DNA from 4 places in the Bradyrhizobium sp. USDA 4369 genome. Region 3 is predicted to be linked to each of the others. Evidence: predicted binding sites of a transcription regulator. Region 3 holds the regulator's gene; each other region holds the start of a gene.

What was found. Region 3 encodes PhoB, which activates phosphate uptake and scavenging genes when phosphate is short. Its sites were predicted from a motif close to TGTCATNNANCTGTCAT; they were not measured.
Region 1: ACVIJ6_RS09650 (DUF2794 domain-containing protein) is a predicted target of PhoB. The motif match lies at 2,435-2,451, and genes of this name have one in related genera.
Region 2: ACVIJ6_RS31440 (RNA degradosome polyphosphate kinase) is a predicted target of PhoB. The motif match lies at 1,680-1,696, and genes of this name have one in related genera.
Region 4: ACVIJ6_RS22975 (UDP-2,3-diacylglucosamine diphosphatase) is a predicted target of PhoB. The motif match lies at 1,395-1,411, and genes of this name have one in related genera.

The regions. Positions count from the first base shown of each region.
Region 1 is NZ_JBSRYH010000001.1:2,140,108-2,143,992, forward strand. It holds gene ACVIJ6_RS09635 (ABC transporter permease) at 1-200, shown strand, start outside; gene ACVIJ6_RS09640 (Bax inhibitor-1/YccA family protein) at 464-1,258, shown strand; gene ACVIJ6_RS09645 (N-acetyltransferase family protein) at 1,441-1,971, shown strand; gene ACVIJ6_RS09650 (DUF2794 domain-containing protein) at 2,058-2,423, opposite strand; gene ACVIJ6_RS09655 (DUF1223 domain-containing protein) at 2,850-3,590, opposite strand; gene acnA (aconitate hydratase AcnA) at 3,781-3,885, opposite strand, start outside.
Region 2 is NZ_JBSRYH010000001.1:6,923,898-6,927,782, forward strand. It holds gene purM (phosphoribosylformylglycinamidine cyclo-ligase) at 1-172, opposite strand, end outside; gene ACVIJ6_RS31430 (CDP-alcohol phosphatidyltransferase family protein) at 330-884, shown strand; gene ACVIJ6_RS31435 (chromosomal replication initiator DnaA) at 941-1,627, shown strand; gene ACVIJ6_RS31440 (RNA degradosome polyphosphate kinase) at 1,769-3,885, shown strand, end outside.
Region 3 is NZ_JBSRYH010000001.1:551,231-555,115, reverse strand. It holds gene pstB (phosphate ABC transporter ATP-binding protein PstB) at 1-263, shown strand, start outside; gene phoU (phosphate signaling complex protein PhoU) at 297-1,013, shown strand; gene phoB (phosphate regulon transcriptional regulator PhoB) at 1,030-1,737, shown strand; gene ACVIJ6_RS02560 (trypsin-like serine protease) at 1,833-3,149, shown strand; partial or broken gene ACVIJ6_RS02555 (HoxN/HupN/NixA family nickel/cobalt transporter) at 3,330-3,885, shown strand, end outside.
Region 4 is NZ_JBSRYH010000001.1:5,077,992-5,081,876, reverse strand. It holds gene ACVIJ6_RS22980 (threonine ammonia-lyase) at 1-488, opposite strand, end outside; gene ACVIJ6_RS22975 (UDP-2,3-diacylglucosamine diphosphatase) at 559-1,371, opposite strand; gene pyk (pyruvate kinase) at 1,562-2,980, opposite strand; gene ACVIJ6_RS22965 (tartrate dehydrogenase) at 3,137-3,885, opposite strand, start outside.

The DNA of each region.
Region 1 (3,885 bases), 1.6 Mb from region 3:
CCGCCGCGTTCGGCGTGATTGCCGGCTCGGTCGCCGCCTGGTTGATCGTGACCCGGCTGATGACGTTGAGCTTCGCCTGGCAGGGTGGGAGCGCCGCGCTGGTCGTCTTGGCCGCGCTGGTCGTCACGGTCGGCCTCGGACTGGCCGGAACGCTGCTGGCGCTCAACCAGAAGCCGGCGACCGTTCTGAGGAATCTGTAGCAGCTTGCGCGATCATGCCGCACGGTTAACGCGCGTTATAGAGGGCGAACGCATGCGGAGCGACATTCAGCCGCGCGTGGAAGCTTGCAGCGGATATGCTAGTTTCCCATCTAGGGAATGGGCTCAGAGACCTGCCAAAGATGGCAAATTTGCCGATGACGCAAATTTAATGTCTGTGGTGGGGGGTATGAGATAGGGTTTTTCGAGAACCGGCATAAGGTCCGTCAGGACCTCAATTCCGGGCAACCAACGGGAATTCGACCATGTCGGACCTAGACCGCAACTATGCTTCACCCTTTGGCCGGGTGGCCGGGCGCGCCGATGCCGCGACCGTCGACGCCGGTCTGCGCGCCTACATGCTGCGCATCTACAATTACATGAGCATCGGCTTGGCAATCACCGGTCTGGCGGCGCTCGGCGTCTACATGGCGTCGGTGACCGGCGATCCGGCGGCGGGCGTGTTCAAGTTCGGCGCCAACACCTACCTGACGCAGTTCGGCTACGCGATGTTCGTGAGCCCGCTGAAATGGCTGTTCATCCTGGCTCCCTTGGTCATGGTGTTCGCGATCTCGGCCGGTATCAACCGCTTGGCGCCGTCGACCGCGCAGATCCTGTTCTGGGTGTTTTCGGCCCTGATGGGTATCTCGCTGTCGTCGATCTTCCTGGTGTACACCCACACCTCGATCGTGCGGGTGTTCTTCATCACCGCGGCAACGTTCGGTGCGCTCAGCCTGTACGGCTACACCACCAAGCGTGACATGACCGGCATGGGCTCGTTCCTGTTCATGGGTCTGATCGGCATCGTGCTGGCGAGCCTCGTGAACCTGTTCCTGGCGAGCTCAATGCTGCAGTTCATCGTCTCGGTGGTCGGCGTGTTCGTGTTCGCTGGCCTCACGGCCTGGGATACGCAGCGCCTGAAGAACGAGTACATCTATGGCTACGCCTCCGCGGGCGGCGACATCGCCGAGCGCGCAGCGATCACCGGCGCCCTGTCGCTGTACTTGAACTTCATCAACCTGTTCACGCTGCTGCTGCAGCTGCTCGGTCAGCGCGACTGATCCAGCGGACCACCGTCACAGCCTTCGAAGCCCCGGCCTCACCGCCGGGGCTTTTCGTTTTGCCGGCCCGCTTGGATCTTGCTCGTTTGCACCCTGCTCGTTTGCGCCGAGCGCAGACACGCAGCGACAGCCATGCCGCAACGGCGGATTGATCGTCCAATCCGCCTTGCTATGGTTCCGCCATGCTTGACATCGACATCCGGCCCACCGGCGAGGCCGATCTTCCCGCCATCACCGCCATCTACGGTCAGGCCGTGCGCGAGGGCACGGCCACCTTCGAGCTCGATGCTCCGGACTTGACCGAAATGACCCGCCGCTTCCGTGCGCTCGCGGATGGCGGCTTCCCTTATTTCGTCGCCCTGCTGGACGGGCAGGTGGTGGGCTATGCCTATGCCGGACCTTACCGACCCCGCCCTGCCTATCGCTTCACGGTGGAGAATTCGATCTATCTGGCCCCTGCGAGCCAGGGCCGCGGCATCGGAAGGCAATTGATGCAGCGCTTGATCGCGGCTTGTGAGGAGCGGGGCTTCCGCCAGATGATCGCCGTGATCGGCGACTCCGCCAATGCCGGATCGGTGGGGCTGCATCGCGCCTGCGGCTTCCAGATGATCGGCACCCATCCGAGCGTCGGGCTCAAATTTGGCCGATGGCTCGACACGGTCATGATGCAGCTGCCGCTCGGCGCCGGCAGTAGCAACGTGCCGGCCGCGTAATCAAGGCAGGTCCTCTCCGCGATCGCGCCTCGCGAGCCCCGCCGGTCGGCGGGCCGGGACTACGTGACGCGCGTCATATCACCGGATCAGACCAAGGCTGGCTTTGGCGCGATCACCAGCAGCACGCGCTCGAGCTCGTGGCCGCGCCGCAGGATCAGGCCGGTCGCCGAGATGACGCTGTACATGCCCTGCTTGCGAGCGAGGCGCGGGTCCTTCTCGATGCGGTAGATCGGCACCTCGGACGCGCGACGAAACACGGAAAACACCGCCCGGTCGCGCAGGAAGTCGATCGAATAGTCCCGCCATTCGCCATCGGCGACCATGCGGCCGTAGAGATTGAGGATCCGGTTCAGCTCAAGCCGGTCGAACGTCACCCGATTGGGCGCTGCGGCCGCGCTGCGGGCCGCCGCGCGGTTCTCGCTCGGATCGGCATCCTCCGGGGTGAGCTTCATCGGCGTCCTCCTGTCATCTCTGTGACATGATCGCGCCATCCGCCGGAAGCCGCAAGGGGCGGCTTTCAGTGTTGCGTGCGGCTCCAGCTGCGGACGTCACGAGTTCCGCGAACACGTCAGCGTCACGGGATCGTTAGCGGAATCATAATCGCGCCGTCTTTCCGCCCAGGGACCGCCCCCGATCTTGGGCATAAGTTTCGTGTGCGTTGGCCCGGTCCTTTCGGTTCCGGATTCCTCAGCCCCCAGCCCCCCGGGGTCGTCAGGATCGGGTCTATTCACAAGTGATGGCAAAGGGCCAACGCAAGTTGGTCCTTTTGCTTTTTGGACCGGCGCAGGGCTGCGTCGCTGCGGGATGCGCGCGATCAAGCCTGACGCGCCTGAGCGCGGCCGGGAACGGCTCCAAGACCAGCGGATTTGGAGCAGGCGCTAATGCAGCTCGGAATAGGCTGCGCCGAGCATCGGACCCGGCCGGTCACGGCTGCCGTCCTGCACATAGACAACGGCGCCGTCGACGCCTTCTTTGGCGATCTTCTCCAGCGGCACGCTCCAGCTGGTCGATGTTCCGGTCCAATCGCCAAGCTTCAACAGATTGCGAACGACGTTGTAGTAGGTCAGCTCGCGCCCGCTGTTCTCGCCGCGCCCGACCTGGATCGGGACGGCCCGCGAAATCGAGCAGACCCAGACCTCGCCATGCCTGCGCGGCATGTGTTCATCGGCCGCGGCGACAGAGACGGTCAGCTCCTGGCCCTCGATCGACAGTCTGACCGGCACCGACATGGCGGCACCGCCCTGCGCGGTCTCCTCAATGGCGCCCTCGATCGCCTCGCGATCACTGCCAATGACATGAACCGAGCCGTTGACCACAGCCTGGGGGGTATAGACCTCACGATCGCCGCGAACGCGGGAGTAGGCACGTTGCCGCGCCGTGAAGCGGGAGTCCGCCAGGGTGTCCTTCCAACCGAGATAGTCCCAATAGTCGATCGGCAGCGACAGCGCGATCACCGACGGATCTCTGGCCAGATCGCCGAGCACCTTGTCGGCCGGCGGACAGGAGGAGCAGCCCTGAGAGGTAAAAAGTTCGATCACCGCACGCGGATCGGAGGCAGCTGGCCGGACGAAAGCGATGACCGCACAGACACTGAGCGCCGCGCGCGACCACCACGACATCTGTCCACCCATCATCACTGTCCTGTCCGGAACAACACTGTCCGCCACACCCTGCTGCGTCAATAAAATGCGAAGCCGCCCTCGGCGTTGACAACCAAAAATGCAAAGGAGGCAGCCTATGTCATAGGCCGCCTCCTTCATCACCCGCTACTCACTTCAGAGTGAGCCAATCTGCCGCATCGCGCCTTGGTTAAGCGGCGAGCTTGCGCAGCACGTAGTGCAGGATGCCGCCGTTACGATAGTAGTCGAGCTCATCGAGCGTATCGATGCGGCAAAGCAGCGGCACCTGCTGCGC
Region 2 (3,885 bases), 6.4 Mb from region 3:
TGAAGCCGGCGGCCTTGAGGTCGAACAGGCCGCCAAACCCGCCGATCTCGGCATCCGCGCCCGCACGGGCCGTCGCGCGCACCATCGGCTTGATCAGATCGACCAGACGATTGCCGGCATCGATATCGACGCCCGAATCTGCATAAGTGAGCCCGTTCTTGCGCTCGGTCATGGTAAAAACCCCTAATCTGACCGCTGGTTACGTCGGAATCCGGCCGCGCGCAATGGCTCGCAAGGGGCTCGTCCCCACACTATCTAGGAACTGCACCGGTTCGCCCCGCTTCGGAATCGGATTGAATGTTGATCGAGTTATCGTCGGGACCTGCTGCGTGACCATCCCCCACAGTATCCCCAATCTGATTACGCTCGGCCGAATCCTGCTGGTTCCGATCGTCGTCTGGGCGATCGCGGCCGGCGAGACCGAAATCGCATTCATGGTCTTCGTCGTCGCCGGCGTGAGCGATGCGGTCGACGGCTTTCTCGCCCGGCGCTTCAACCTGCGATCCGAGCTCGGCGCCCTGCTCGACCCACTCGCCGACAAGGCGCTTCTGGTCTCGATCTTCGTGACGCTCGGCATCTGGGGCGCGATCCCGCGCTGGATCGTGATCCTGGTGGTATCGCGCGACATCATGATCGTCGCGGCGGTGATCGTGTCCTGGCTGTTCGACCGCCCGGTCGCGATGCGGCCGCTGATGGTGTCGAAGCTGAACACGGCGGCGCAGGTCGCCTTTGCTGCGCTGGTGCTGGCGTCGCTCAGCTTCGGCTTCGAGCCGAAGCCCTACGATATTCTGCTGATGACCCTGGTGACCATCTTTACCCTCGTATCCGTCGGGCTTTACCTGGTCGAATGGGTGCGCCACATGAGCACCATCGAAGTGCGATGAGTGGGGCTTTGGCCTCCCGCAACGCCCCCCTAGGCACGATACGGAGCACGTCAAACTTGGCCGGCCATCTTCCCCCTCGTCAATTGGCCTTCGCGCTGCCGCACGCGGAAAGTCTGACGCGGGACAACTTCCTCGAAGGCGCCGGCAACGCGGCAGGACTGGCGCTGGTCGATGCCTGGCCAGAATGGCCGGCACGCACCATGTTCCTGGTCGGACCGGACGGGTCCGGCAAGAGCCATCTCGCCGCGATCTGGGCCGAACAGTCCGGAGCCCGCTCGCTCTCGGCCCAGGCCCTCGACATCGCCGCCGTTCCACGGGCGCTAGCCACCGGCGCGCTGGTGCTGGAGGACCTCAGCCCCACCGCTTTCGACGAGCGCGCGCTGTTCCACCTGCTGAATCTGGCACGGCAGGACGAGGCCTACATCCTGATCACGGCGCGCGAGGCCCCCGCGACCATGCCGGTCGCGCTCAGCGACCTCCGGTCGCGCCTGCGCGCCTGTCCGGTGGTGACGCTGCTGCCGCCCGACGACCAGCTGTTTCGGGCCCTGATCGTCAAGCTGGCCGCCGACCGGCAGCTGACCATCGACGAAGCCGTCGTGAGCTATCTCACCACCCGGATCGAGCGCTCCTATGCCGCCGCCCGCCATACGGTCGCCCTGCTGGATAATGAGTCGCTGCGGCTTGGGCGCCCCGTCACCCGGGCGCTCGCGGCCGAGCTGCTCCGGCCCTCCGAGGGTATGTGACCGCGGGCCATCTTGACGCCCGGTCGCCGGGGAACCTCTATGGTGCCGGGAACGTCATCCCCTGGTCATTCACATTAGTCTACGGTCCACCGCTCTGCAGGACCGATTTGACGCCCTTGACGGCGATGGAACGATTTTCCGATGGACACCGAACAAGCGATTGAAATTCAAGAGAAAGATCAGGTTTCCTCACCTCCGGCCGAGATTGCCTCCAGCCCCGAGCGCTTCATCAATCGCGAACTCTCCTGGCTGCATTTCAACCGCCGTGTCCTGGAAGAATCAGTCAACCCACGCCATCCGGCGCTGGAGCGGGTGCGGTTCCTGTCGATTTCCGCCAACAACCTTGATGAATTCTTCATGGTCCGGGTTGCCGGTATCCGCGCCCAGGTGCGCGAGGGCATCGCCGAGCGCAGCCCGGACGGCCTGACGCCGCTGGAGCAGCTCAAGGTAATCAACGAAAGCGTGTCGCAGCTCGCGATCGACCAGCAGGCGATCTGGCGCGACCTGCGCAAGTTCCTCGCCGAGCTCGGCATCGTGCTGGTCGACGGCCAGGACGTCACCAAGAGCGAGCGCGCCTGGATCGAGGACCATTTCTTAGCCAGCATCTTCCCGCTGCTGACGCCGCTCGCGATCGATCCGGCGCATCCGTTCCCGTTCATTCCGAGCCTCGGCTTCACCGTCGCGCTGCAGCTGATGCGCACCTCCGACGGCAGGCCGATGAATGCGCTGATCCGCATGCCCGGCAAGATCGATCGCTTCATCCGCTTCCCCGGCAGCAAGGATGGCGTGATCCGCCTGATCACGCTTGAACAGGCCACGAGCCTGTTCATCGGCAGGCTGTTTCCCGGCTACACCGTCAAGGGCCAGGGCGCCTTCCGCATCATCCGCGACAGCGAGATCGAAATCGAGGAAGAGGCCGAGGACCTGGTGCGGCTGTTCGAGACCGCGCTCAAGCGCCGCCGCCGCGGCTCGGTGATCCGGCTCGAGATCGAGGCCAACATGCCTGAAGAGCTGCGCGCCTTCGTTCAGGACGCGCTGTCGACCACCGACGACGAAGTGTTCGTCGTCGACGGCGTGCTGGCGATGAACGAGCTGTCGCAGCTGACGCGTGTCGACCGGCCGGACCTCGAATTCGCGCCCTATGTGCCGCGGCATCCCGAGCGCGTCCGCGACCATGGCGGCGACATCTTTGCCGCGATCCGGCAGAAGGACCTGATCGTCCATCACCCCTACGAGTCGTTCGACGTCGTCGTGCAGTTCCTGCAGCAGGCGGCCCGCGACCCCGACGTGGTCGCAATCAAGCAGACGCTGTACCGCACCTCGAACAATTCGCCGATCGTGCGCGCACTGGCCGAGGCCGCCGAGGCCGGCAAATCGGTCACGGCGCTGGTCGAGTTGAAGGCCCGTTTCGACGAGGAAGCCAATATCCGCTGGGCGCGCGACCTCGAGCGCGCGGGCGTGCAGGTCGTGTATGGCTTCCTGCAGCTGAAGACCCACGCCAAACTGTCGATGGTGGTGCGCCGCGAGGGCGGCGGCCTGACGACCTATGTGCATACCGGGACCGGCAACTATCACCCGGTCACCGCCCGCATCTACACCGACCTCTCCTACTTCACCTCGGATCCGGTGATCGGCCGCGACGTGACACGGGTCTTCAACTATATCACCGGCTATGCCGAGCCGATCGACATCGAGAAGATGGCGGTGTCGCCGCTCACGCTTCGCAAGCGCATGATCGAGCACATCCACGGCGAGACCAGTTTCGCGCGCCAGGGCAAGCCGGCCGTGATCTGGATGAAGATGAACTCGCTGGTCGACCCCGATATCATCGACGCGTTGTATGAAGCGTCACAGGCCGGCGTCTCGATCGACCTGATCGTGCGCGGAATCTGCTGCCTGCGCCCGGGCCTGCCCGGGCTGTCCGAGAACATCCGGGTCAAATCGGTGATCGGCCGCTTCCTGGAGCATGGCCGCATCTACTGCTTTGGTATGGGCCAGGGCCTGCCGAGCGCCAAGGCAGCCGTGTACATCTCCTCGGCCGACATGATGCCGCGCAATCTCGACCGTCGCGTCGAGGTGCTGTGTCCGCTGCAAAATCCGACGGTGCATCAGCAGGTTCTCGAGCAGATCATGGTCGCGAACCTGAAGGACACCGAGCAAAGCTGGCAATTGTTGCCGGACGGGTCGTCAACGCGTATGAAGGCCGCGAAGGGCGAAGAGCCGTTCAACCTGCACAATTACTTCATGACGAATCCGAG
Region 3 (3,885 bases):
GGCCCGAAGTGATCCTGTTCGACGAGCCGTGCTCGGCGCTCGATCCGATTTCGACCGCCAAGGTCGAGGAGCTGATCCAGGAACTCTCCGAGAACTATACGATCGCGATCGTGACCCATAACATGCAGCAGGCGGCGCGTGTCTCCGACAAGACCGCGTTCATGTATCTCGGCGAGCTGATCGAGTTCGACGACACCAGCAAGATCTTCACCTCGCCGAGCGATCGGCGGACCCAGGACTACATCACCGGCCGGTTCGGCTGACGCCGACAGCATCATTGCCTTCAGGAGATCATCATGGCCAGTGAACATACCGCCAAGGCGTTCGACAGCGATCTGCAGGATCTGACCCGGCTCGTGTCGGAGATGGGCGGTCTCGCCGAGCGGCTGATCGTCGACTCCGTCGACGCGCTGGTTCGGCGCGACGTCGCGCTTGGCCAGAAGGTCGTCGCCGCCGATGCCGAGGTCGACAAGCTGCAGCGCATCATTGAGGAGCGCGCCGTGCTGACCATCGCGCGCCGGCAGCCGATGGCGGTCGACCTGCGCGAGATCGTCGGCGCGATGCGCGTCGCCACCGATCTCGAGCGCATCGGCGACCTCGCCAAGAACATCGGCAAGCGGGTTGCGGCGCTGGAAAGTGATTTCCATCCGCTCAAGCTGATCCGTGGCCTCGAGCACATGACGGATCTCGTGCAGTCGCAGGTCAAGTCGGTGCTGGATGCCTATGCCGCGCACGATCTGCCGGCTGCGATGGCGGTGTGGAAGGGCGACGAGGAGGTCGATGCCATCTGCACCTCGCTGTTCCGCGAGCTGCTGACCTACATGATGGAAGATCCGCGCAACATCTCGTTCTGCATCCATCTGATGTTCTGCGCCAAGAATATCGAGCGGATGGGCGACCACGCGACCAATATCGCGGAGACGGTGTTCTACATGATCGAGGGCCAGGCGATGGTCGACAAGCGTCCGAAGGGCGACATGACGAGCTTCGCCACCACGGTCCCCGGCAACTGAGAGAGACTCGTTCGATATGACTGCGCGCATCCTGGTGGTGGAAGACGAAGAGGCGCTGACCACGCTCCTGCGCTATAATCTGGAGACCGAGGGCTATGAGGTCGAGACTGTGGGGCGTGGCGACGAGGCCGACACGCGGCTGAAGGAGCGCGTTCCCGATCTCGTGGTGCTCGACTGGATGCTGCCGGGCCTGTCCGGCATTGAACTGTGCCGCCGGCTGCGGACGCGGCCCGAGACCAAGCAGCTGCCGATCATCATGCTGACCGCGCGCGGCGAGGAGAGCGAGCGCGTGCGCGGCCTGGCGACCGGGGCCGACGACTACATCGTCAAGCCGTTCTCGGTCCCTGAGCTGCTGGCGCGGGTGAAGGGTCTTCTGCGGCGGGCGAGCCCGGAGCGGCTGGCGACGGTGCTGTCCTATGGGGACATCGAGCTCGACCGCGAGAAGCGCCGGGTGGCGCGCTCGGGCCGGCCGATCGATCTCGGCCCGACCGAATACCGCCTGCTCGAATTCTTCCTCGAGCATCCGGGCCGCGTGTTCAGTCGTGAGCAGTTGCTCGACAGCGTCTGGGGCCGGGACATCTATATCGACGAGCGCACCGTGGACGTCCATATCGGGCGCCTGCGCAAGCTGCTCAATCCGGGCCGCGAGCAGGATCCGATCCGCACGGTGCGCGGCGCCGGCTACGCGCTCGACGACCGCTTCGCCAAGAGCGAGCAGGCGTAAGCCCGCGGCAGCCGTTTTGCGCGCGGCCATGGGGCTGCCGTCTTGATCCCGTCTGCTGGTCTCCCCATCATGATGACCGGGATGCCGCGGACGCGATGATCAGGACAATTGCTCTCGTTTTAGCCGTGTGGCTCGCCGGCATGGTGCCCGGTTCGGCCGCCGAACTCGAGGATGCCGTGGCCGCGGCGGCCAATGGCCAGCAAGCTATGGCGATGCGGCGGCTGATGCCGTTGGCGGCCAAGGGCGATGCGCGGGCGCAGTTCGATGTCGGCTTCATGCAGGCGTTCGGCTGGGGTGTGCCGCGCAACCCCGCCGAGGCGCTGGCCTGGTACCGGAAGGCGGCGGATCAGGGCCTCGCCGTCGCGCAACATTATCTCGGCGTCGCCTATTACAATGGCGAAGGCGTCGCCCGCGATCATGGCGAAGCTAGCCGGTGGTTTTCTCGCGCAGCGGCCCAGGGCTTCGCCCAGTCGCAATATATGCTCGGCCTGATGATGCTCGACGGGCGGGTGGTCGCGCAGGATGTCGCGCAGGGCTATGCTTGGCTGGTCATGGCGGGGCGAAATGGCGTGCGGTCCGCCGGCCGCGAGGTCCAGCGAGTCACGCTGAGCGAGGCGCAGCGTCGACAGGCGGAGCAGGCCATCGCCGCCTGGCGGCCCAAGCCGGAAACGGCCGAAGCAGGCATTGCCAATCCGCGGCCCGAGCAATTGCTCGGGCTCGACCGGCATATCGGCGAGGTCGTGGATCCCACGGCGTGGCCGGCGTCATCGATCGGTGTCGTCACCGTGGCACAATACAGCACGGGTGGCTCGTGCACGGGCACGCTGGTGGCGCCGCGCCTGGTGCTCACGGCCGCGCATTGCGTCTTCAACGGCGTCGCCCAGGTCAGTCCCGGCAACGTCCACTTCCTGGCCGGCATGAACAAGGGCACGCCGGCAGCCTCGTCGATTGCCGACAAGCTGATCGTGGCGCCGGACTTCGTGCCGATCCAGCACGACAAATGGTCGCTTGACCGCTCGCGCGCCGATTGGGCCCTGATCGTTCTGAAGGACGCGCTGCCTTCGCGGCCGGTGACGGTCACAGCGCTCACGCGCGAGCAACTTGCCGCGGCGACGGCGGCCGGGACCATTTCCGAGATCGGCTACGGCCAGGAACGGCGTTATTCGCCGACCGGACAGCGCAATTGCAGCGCCGGCATGACCGAGGATGGCCGGTTGCTGACGGTGCATTGCTTGGCGAATTTCGGCTATTCGGGCTCGCCGATCCTGGCCGAGATCGGCGGCGAGACGGTCGTCGTCGGGATCTTCTCGGCGTTCCATGAGGAGACCCGGCTGATGTTCGCCGCACCGGCCAGCGGGTTTGAGGCCGCCGTCAGGCGCGAGATCGCCGTGCAAAGCGCCTCGGTCCGGTAAGGCGGGGGTGAGCGAAGGTTTTCAGCGGCTGGTCATTGTTTGTGCGTGACCGGACAGCGAATTGCCACGGAGGCAGGCCGGTCCAGGCCAGACGGGGGTGAACGGCGTGAATCTACGCTGATCTGGCCCTCGCGGAGCAAGGCTTGCCAACTGGCGCGAGACTTGCTCTCCTGCCTGAGTATGACGATTTTCCCAATTGATCATCCCCAGCCTCCACGCCCAGCGCCGGCCTGGCTGCAGACCGCGGGCGGCCGCAATATTGCGCTGCTGGCCGGTCTCGTGCTCGCCAACGCGCTCGCCTGGGCCTGGGCGTTTGCGCTCTATGCCGACCGTCCCGCCATCGTCGGCACGGCCATGCTGGCCTGGCTGCTTGGACTGCGCCATGCGGTTGACGCCGACCACATCGCCGCGATCGACAACGTGGTTCGCAAGCTGGTGCAGGACGGGGACACGCCGCGCGCCGCCGCGTCTGTATTTCGCGCTCGGACATTCGAGCGTCGTCGTCATCGCCACGATTATCGTCAGCCTCGTCGCTGGCGCCGATCTGTTGCGCGAGGACAGCGCGATTCGGGCGATCGGTGGTGCCATCGGCACGTCGGTGTCGGCCGGCTTCCTGCTGCTGATTGCCTTCGCGAACCTCGTTCTGTTCGTCAATCTATGGCGCCGCCCGGCAGCGCCGCAGCAGTCCGAAATGGCGGATACTGCAAGTGCAGGACGGGGCATTCTCATTCGTCTG
Region 4 (3,885 bases), 4.5 Mb from region 3:
TGCCCGGCAATGACGTAGGGATCGTCATAGGGCGGCACCATTGTCGAGCCGCGCTTGCCGGCGATGTCACGGGCGATCGCCTCGCGATCGTCGCGGTCGCGGTCGTACAGCACGACGTCGGCGCCGAACGCCTTAGTGCGCTGGCGCTTGGCCACCGGAGCATCCGATGGCATCACGATCGTCGCGTGCATGCCGAGCAGCGTCGCGGCATGAGCGACGCCCTGCGCATGATTGCCGGAGGAGAATGCGACGACGCCGTTGGCGCGCTCTGCCTGCGGGATCGACGCCAGCTTGTTGTACGCGCCGCGAAACTTGAAGGAGCCGGTCCGCTGCAGCACCTCCGGCTTCACGAAGACATTCGCCTGGAACTGCGCGCTGAGCACAGGAGCCGGCAACAGCGGCGTCCGCACCGCCACGGGTGCCAGCGTGGCCGCCGCGGCATCGATGTCGGCGGCGGTCACGGGCAGGATCGGGGAATGGGCTGTCATCCCCCATTTTACCGCGCCCCATCCCCGGGAGGCAAGGGAAGGCTCAGATCAAGGGAAGGCTCAGATCGCCTCAGGCGGCGCGGGCCGCCAGTTGTGGAACCGGGGCTGGCTGCTTCAACGGATCGGTCCAGGTCAGAATCTCGAAGCTGCCATCCTCGTGCTCGACAAGCGCCGTGCAACTCTCGACCCAGTCGCCGCAATTCATGTAGCGGATCCCGTCCTGGTCGCGGATCACGGCACAGTGGATATGGCCGCAGATCACGCCATCGGCGCCGTGCCGCCGCGCCTCGGCCGCCAGCGCGGTCTCGAACGCGCCGATATAGTTCACGGCGTTCTTGACCTTCTGCTTGGCCCATTGCGACAGCGACCAATAGGGCACGCCGAACATGCGACGGAAGAAGTTCACCAGGCGATTCATCTGGATCGCGAAGTCGTAGGCCTTGTCGCCGAGATGGGCGAGCCAGCGGGCGTTCTGGACCACGAGATCGAAGATGTCGCCGTGAATGACGAGATAGCGCTTCCCATCCTTGCCGGTATGCACGATGTTCTCGACGACATCGATGCCACCGAAATGGGTGCCGTAATAGCCGCGCAGGAACTCGTCGTGATTGCCCGGCACGTAGACGATCTTCGCCCCCTTGCGCGCCTTGCGGAGCATCTTCTGGACGAGATCGTTGTGTGACTGTGGCCAATGCCAGCTCGATTTCAGCGCCCAGCCGTCAATGATGTCGCCGACCAGATAGATGGTGTCGGCGTCGTGATGGCGCAGGAAATCGACGAGCAGATTGGCCTGCGATCCGCGGGCTCCGAGATGAACATCGGAGATGAAGAGCGTACGAAAGCGCCGGGTCGGGCTTTCTTCACCAGCAGTCTCAAATCCCATGCGCGCCCACCTAACAGTCCCTGATGACACTGCGATGACGACCGGCCGCATCACAGAGCTGACCCTTTCGGACTGCTGCTGACGCCGCTCGTATGACGACTCGCGATGTCCTCGTCACATTCCCGCGATACCAGCGCGGTGCGACAAACAGGCGACAGGCGGCCCGCACGCACGGGATTTTCACTGCCTCCTATCTGGGCACGGTTACGACACGCAGATTGTTGGTGGTGCCAGCCTGTGCGAACGGGATGCCGGCGACGACAACCAGCAGGTCGCCTGCCTGGGCGAACTCTTCCTGGACCGCGAAGAACGTCGCGCGCTCGACCATCTCCTCATAGCTCTGCACGTCCTGCGACAGGACGCTGTGCGCACCCCACAGCAGGCACATGCGGCGCGACGTATCCTCGTTCGGCGTGATCGCGAGAATCGGCAGGCTCGGCCGCTTGCGCGCGACGCGTGACGCCGAGGTGCCGCTCGACGTATAGGCCACGATCGCCTTGGCGTGGATCGCCGAGGCGAGATCGGCCGCGGCCGTCGCAACAGCGTGCGGTGGCGTCTGCTCCTCGCCCGGCTGCGTCGCCTCGACGATCGAGCGATACATCTTGTGACCTTCGGTCGCCTTGATGATGCTGTCCATCATCGCCACCGCCTCGCGCGGATATTGGCCGCTGGCCGATTCCGCGGACAGCATCACCGCATCGGCCCCGTCATAGATCGCGGTCGCCACGTCGGACACTTCGGCGCGCGTCGGCGTCGGCGTCGCCACCATCGAATCCAGCATCTGCGTCGCGACGATCACCGGCTTCACCGCCAGCCGGCACGCGCGCACCAGCTCCTTCTGCCTGCCCGGCACGTCCTCATTGGGAATCTCGACACCGAGATCGCCGCGCGCGACCATGATCGCGTCCGACAGCTGGATGATGTCGTCGATGCGGTCGAGCGCCGCCGGCTTCTCGATCTTGGACATGATTCCGGCGCGGCCGTTGATCAGGCCCCTCGCCTCCAGCACGTCCGACGGCTTCTGGACGAACGACAGCGCCACCCAGTCGACGCCGAGCTCGAGGCCGAAAGCGAGATCGGAACGATCCTTCGGTGTCAGCGGCGACAGTTCGAGGATGGTGCCAGGCAGATTGATGCCCTTGTGGTTGGAGATCGTCCCGCTGACGATCACCTTGGCCTCGATCCAGTCGTCGCCGAGGCCGGTGACGCGCACGCGCACGCGGCCATCATCGATCAGAAGATCGTGACCGGGCGCGACCGCCGCAAAGATCTCCGGATGCGGCAACGGAATCGAGGTCTTGTCGCCCTCGGTGCCGTTCAATACGAAGCGGATGGTCTCGCCGGATTCGACCTGGATCTTCTTGTCGCGCAGGGTGCCGACACGAATCTTCGGCCCCTGCAGATCCATCAGGATGCCGATCGGCCGCCGCACGTCCTTCTCCAGCGCGCGGATCGCGGCGTGCACCTTGGCGTGGTCGGCCTGCGTGCCATGGCTGAAATTGAGACGGAAAGTGTCCACACCGGCGAGGAACAGCGCCTTCAGCATCTCCGGAGAATTGCTGGCGGGACCAACTGTTGCGACGATCTTGGCTCGACGGTGACGACGCATGATGTGTCCTTTCTCCCCCGCTTCGTTTGTCGCGTCTGTATGACGTGCATGTGATTGGCATGCGCGGACGCAGCGGAAGCGCTGATATACGCCCCGCAGCGTCCATTGCAAGCGCAACCCCGAACACGCCGAGATTGTACGGGAGACCGGCTCGCCTCAGACGTTGGAGCCGTGAATCGCGTCGATGACAGCGTCGGTCACCTCCTTGGTGTTCGCCTTGCCGCCCACATCCGGCGTCAGAATGCCGGCCGCACACACTTTCTCGACCGCCGCCATCAGCCGTGTCGCGGCCTCCTTCTCGCCGAGATGTTCGAGCATCTGCGCGCCAGTCCAGAATGTCGCAACGGGATTGGCGATGCCCTTGCCGGTGATGTCGAAGGCCGAGCCATGGATCGGCTCGAACATCGACGGGAAGCGGCGCTCCGGATCGATGTTGCCGGTCGGCGCCACGCCGAGGCTGCCGGCGAGCGCGCCGGCCAGATCCGACAAAATGTCGGCGTGCAGGTTGGTCGCAACGATGGTGTCGAGGCTCTTCGGCTGCAGGGTCATGCGCACGGTCATGGCGTCGACCAGCATCTTGTCCCAGGTCACGTCGGGGAATTCGCGCGCCACTTCCGCGGCGATCTCGTCCCACATCACCATGCCGTGGCGCTGCGCGTTCGACTTGGTGACGACGGTGAGGAATTTGCGCGGCCGCGACTGCGCGAGCTTGAAGGCAAAGCGCATGATGCGGGTGACGCCGATGCGCGTGAAGACGGCGACCTCGGTGCCCACCTCCTCCGGCAGACCGCGATGCGCACGTCCGCCCATGCCGGCATATTCGCCTTCGGAGTTCTCGCGCACGATCACCCAATCGAGATCGCCGACGCCGACATTGCGCAGCGGCGAGGAGACGCCGGGCAGAA